Regions from separate parts of the Streptomyces sp. NPDC001889 genome, predicted to be linked through region 2. Evidence: riboswitches for the same ligand, from Rfam matches in the RefSeq annotation. Region 2 holds a riboswitch; the other holds the start of a gene.
The links. A riboswitch is a leader RNA that binds a small molecule or an ion and turns the genes downstream of it on or off. The one in region 2 is predicted to bind glycine.
Positions count from the first base shown of each region.

Region 1: another riboswitch for glycine. It lies ahead of gcvT (glycine cleavage system aminomethyltransferase GcvT); the one in region 2 lies ahead of gcvP (aminomethyl-transferring glycine dehydrogenase).

Region 1 covers NZ_JBSFER010000005.1:82,358-84,816, reverse strand. Annotated here, with positions in the region: gene gcvH (glycine cleavage system protein GcvH) at 1-6, opposite strand, end outside; gene gcvT (glycine cleavage system aminomethyltransferase GcvT) at 160-1,275, opposite strand; glycine riboswitch at 1,425-1,521, opposite strand; gene ACWCRA_RS07035 (AAA family ATPase) at 1,739-2,425, shown strand.
Region 2 covers NZ_JBSFER010000041.1:29,152-31,610, reverse strand. Annotated here, with positions in the region: gene ACWCRA_RS33665 (DNA polymerase IV) at 1-581, shown strand, start outside; gene ACWCRA_RS33660 (PRC-barrel domain-containing protein) at 491-874, opposite strand; glycine riboswitch at 989-1,085, shown strand; gene gcvP (aminomethyl-transferring glycine dehydrogenase) at 1,272-2,459, shown strand, end outside.

The DNA.
Region 1 (2,459 bases), on a different contig from region 2:
GCTCATGACCTGAATTCTCCTGTACGCGGGAAGGGGGGATGAACGGACGGGGGGTGATGGGGAGTGCCGCTGGTCACGTCGGGCGCCGCCTCGTGTCACGGTGCGTGACGCCGGGGCCACCGCCGAAGCGCGGGAAAGAGGGGAAGAGCGGGGAAGGCGCTACTTCGCGCGCTTGTAGAAGGGCAGCGCGACGACCTCGTACGGCTCGTGTGTGCCGCGGATGTCGACCCCGACGCCCTCGGTGCCGGGCTCGGTGTGCTCCGCGTCCACATAGGCGATGGCGATCGGCTTCCCCAGCGTCGGGGAGGGCGCGCCGGAGGTGACCTCGCCGATCACCGATCCGCCGGCCACCACTCCGTACCCCGCGCGGGGGACCCGCCGGCCCTGGGCGATCAGCCCGACCAGCTTGCGCGGCGGGCTGGTCGCGGCGCGCTCGGCGGCGGCCGTCAGAGCCTTCCGCCCGACGAAGTCGCCCTCCTTCTCGAACTTCACGACCCGGCCGAGACCCGCGTCGAAGGGGGTGAGCGCGGTGGTCAGCTCATGCCCGTACAGCGGCATGCCCGCCTCCAGGCGCAGGGTGTCGCGGCAGGAGAGTCCGCAGGGGACCAGTCCGGCGGGGGCGCCGGCCTCGGTCAGCGCCTGCCAGAGCCGCTCCGCGTACCGGGGCTCGACGAACAGCTCGAAGCCGTCCTCGCCGGTGTAGCCGGTACGGGCGATCAGCGCGGGAACCCCGGCGACGGTGCCCGGCAGGCCCGCGTAGTACTTCAGTCCGTCCAGATCGGCGTCGGTGACCGACTTCAGGATGCCGGGGGACTCGGGGCCCTGCACCGCGATCAGCGCGTAGGCGTCCCGGTCGTCGCGCACCTCGGCGTCGAAGCCGGCCGAGCGTTCGGTGATCGCGTCCAGGACGGTCTGGGCGTTGCCGGCGTTGGCCACGACCATGTACTCGGTCTCGCCGAGCCGGTAGACGATCAGGTCGTCCAGGATGCCGCCGTCCTCGCGGCAGATCATGGTGTAGCGGGCGCGGCCGGCGCCCACCGAGCCGATGTTCCCCACCAGGGCGTAGTCCAGCAGCGCGGCCGCGCCCGGGCCGGTGACGGTGATCTCGCCCATGTGGGAGAGGTCGAAGAGACCGGCCCGCGTGCGGACCGCCAGGTGCTCGTCGCGCTCACTGCCGTACCGCAGGGGCATGTCCCAGCCCGCGAAGTCGGTCATGGTCGCGCCCAGTGAGCGATGGAGGGCGTCGAGCGCGGTGTGGCGGGGGGCATTACTCATGGATAAAGCTCCCAAGGCATGGCGGACGAGGACAATCCTCCCCATCTGTCATCGGAACCTGAGAGGTTCGTCGCGACCCCGCGTACGGATGGTCGTGACTTGCACCTTGGGTGGAGCCGCACGGCGGCGGCCCGCTTTTCAGATCTGCCTCATCGCACGCGGTACGGGGCCTGAGAGATTCAAGGGAGGAACTTGCTCCTTCGGCGCCCGGCACCGAGGTGACCGGGACTCTCCCGCGCGGATTCAAGCGGCCGGTATGCAGTTTGGGGCCACATCATTGCACGCATCGGGGTCGGATGGGGGGTGGGGCGGGGCTCGTTCCGCGCCGGGCGCGGGGAACGGCGCGAGGGGGAGGCGCGCCACTTCACGGACGCGCCTCAACAGCAAATCAGTTGTGTCCCATTACCATTTCTTTACGCTTCTTGGGCAAGTGTGTGGGTGACCTGACGAGGGGGAGGGTGTGATGACGTTGCAGCACTCCGGTGGTGCCTGCGCCGCGACCGCGGGCGTGCCCGCGCAGCCACAGCCGGTAGCGGCCCGGCGGCTCCGGGGCGGGCTGGGGGCGCCGGTCCCGGTCCTGCGGGATCTGCGGGGGCGCGCCGGGCGCAGCCCTCGGCGGCTGATGTTCGCCGCCGGGGATGTGGTGGTGGTGTCCGGGCTGCCGGGGAGCGGAAAATCCACCCTGATCAGGCGTGCCGCGCGGGGCCGGGGGATCGATTCGCAGGACGCGCGGGACCGGTGGGACGCGCGTGCGCCGGGGTTTCTGCCGTACGCGGTCTACCGCCCGCTCGTCCGTATCGCGCACTACGCCGGGCTGCGGCGGGCGCTGCGCTCCGGGGAGAGTGTGGTGGTGCACGACTGCGGTACGCAGGCGTGGGTGCGGCGCTGGCTGGCCCGGCGGGCCCGGAGCCGGGGGACGGCACTCCATCTGGTGCTGCTGGATGTGCCGCCGCAGGTGGCGCGGCAGGGGCAGCGGGAGCGGGGGCGGGGGGTCTCCGGGTACGCGTTCGCGCGGCACCGCAGGGGGGTGGGGCGTCTGATCGCCGACGCGGAGGCGGGGAGGCTGCCCGCCGGGTGCGCGTCGGCGGTTCTGCTGGACCGCGACGCGACGACGGCCCTGACCCACTTGACCTTCGAGCCCTCACCGTAGCGGCCCGCCCTGTGCCACGGGGTGCCCGAGCGGA
Region 2 (2,459 bases):
CCGGGCTCGCCGACTACACCCAGGAGGACCTCTTCGCGCAGGCCGCAGCCGGTGAGCGCCCCGGGGGCGCCGCCCCGGACAGCGCGGCGGCGCCCCCGGGTGGCGCACCGGACGCACCGGACGAGCGGCGGGAACCGGCCGGGCGGGACGGGGACCCGGCGGAGGGGCGGAGCGCGCCCGTGGCGGCGGGGGGCACCGCCGGCCCGTCCGGCGGACCCGCCGAGCGGCGCTGGTCCGCCGGCAACGACGTGCGTCACGCGGTCCACGGGGCGGGATGGGTGCAGGGCAGCGGTGTCGGACGGGTCACCGTGCGGTTCGAGGACCCGCTCTCCCCGCCGGGGCGCGTGCGGACCTTCCGGGTGGACGACCCCGATCTGGAGCCCTCCGATCCGCTGCCCCTGGTCGCCCCGCCGGAGAGCCCGCCCGAGGGGCCGCCGGACGCGCCGCCGGGGAGCCCGGAGAACCCGGCGGGGCCGGCCGGCGCCGCCGGTCAGTCCTCGTCGCCCGCGACCTGTCCGAAGGAGCGGTCGTCGGGGGGCGCGACGGGCACCTCCGGCGACACGGAGAGTTCGAGGCCGTAGTGGTGGTAGAGCTGGAGCTCCTGTTCGGGGGAGAGATGGCGGCCGACACCGAAGTCCGGTGCGTCCTTGATCAGCGAGCGCTCATAGGGAACACGCAGGGTGTCGTCGACGAAGGTGCTCGGCTCCAGCGGGACGAAGGCGTCCCGGCTGAAGAGCCCGGTGCGCACTGCCGCCCATTCGGGTGTACCGGTGGCATCGTCCAGGTACACCTCGTCCACGGTGCCGATCTTGGCCCCGTCGCGGTCGAACGCCTTGCGGCCGATCAGGCTGCGCGGATCGATATCGGTCTGCACGGTCCCTCCATATGGTCGCAACTGCTCTTTGATCCATACAAAAGGGCACTTCGCAGGTGTCGGCCACTTGAGCGATTGTTGAAAGGTCACGCTGGTAGGCTGGCAAGCGGCTGCTGACCCCGCGCGGGAGAGTCCACCGGCAGGACGACGGTGGCGCCGAAGGAGCAAATCCTCCCCGGAATCTCTCAGGCACCTGTACCGCGCGGACGAGGTCACTCTGGAAAGCAGGGCGGGCGTCGGACGGCATCCGCTCTCACCGACGGTGAAAGCCGGGGCGTCGCAGTCGGGCGGCCCGGTGAAGCTCTCAGGTTGAGATGACAGAGGGGGAGGCCCGTCCAGGGCACCCCGCGTGCGGTGGTGCCTCTCGCAGGTCGTGTCAGACCAGGAGGCCTCCTACATGACCGCCAACCGCATTCCGCTCTCCCAGTTGGAGCAGGGCACCCCGTTCGAGCAGCGCCACATCGGCCCCGACGCGGCGGCCCAGGCCAAGATGCTGGCGCAGGTGGGATACGGCTCGCTGGACGAGCTGACCGCCGCGGCGGTCCCCGATGTCATCAAGAGCGCGGAGGCGCTGGCCCTCCCGGACGCCCGCACCGAGGCCGAGGTCCTCGCCGAGCTGCGCGGCCTCGCCGACCGCAACACCGTGCTGGCGCCCATGATCGGCCTCGGTTACCACGGCACCTTCACGCCCCCGGTCATCCTGCGCAACGTCATGGAGAACCCGTCCTGGTACACGGCGTACACGCCCTACCAGCCGGAGATCTCCCAGGGCCGGCTGGAGGCTCTGCTGAACTTCCAGACGATGGTCGCCGAGCTGACCGGGCTGCCCACCTCCGGAGCCTCCCTCCTCGACGAGGGCACCGCCGCCGCCGAGGCGATGTCGCTCGCCCGACGGGTCGGAAAGGTCAAGAACGGGATCTTCCTGGTCGACTCCGACGTACTGCCGCAGACCCTCGCGGTCATCGAGACCCGCGCGGAGCCCACCGGTGTCGAGGTCGTCACCGCCGACCTCAGCGCCGGCATCCCGGCCGAGATCGCCGAGCGCGGTGTCTTCGGCGTCCTGCTCCAGTACCCGGGGGCCTCCGGGGCCGTACGCGACATCAAGCCGGTGATCGAGCAGGCGCGGGCGCTCGGCGCGATCGTCACCGTCGCCGCCGATCTGCTGGCCCTCACCCTCCTCACCCCGCCCGGTGAGCTCGGCGCCGACATCGCCGTCGGCACCACCCAGCGCTTCGGCGTCCCCATGGGCTTCGGCGGCCCGCACGCCGGTTTCATGGCCGTCCGGGAGAAGTTCGCCCGCAGCCTGCCCGGCCGGCTCGTCGGTGTCTCCGTCGACGCCGACGGCAACAAGGCGTACCGGCTCGCACTCCAGACCCGTGAGCAGCACATCCGGCGCGAGAAGGCCACCAGCAACATCTGCACCGCGCAGGTGCTGCTCGCCGTGATGGCGGGGATGTACGCGGTTTACCACGGGCCGGACGGACTGCGCGCCATCGCCCGGCGCACCCACCGCTACGCCACCCTGCTCGCCGCGGGCCTGACCGCCGGCGGTGTGGAGGTCCTCCACGACTCCTACTTCGACACC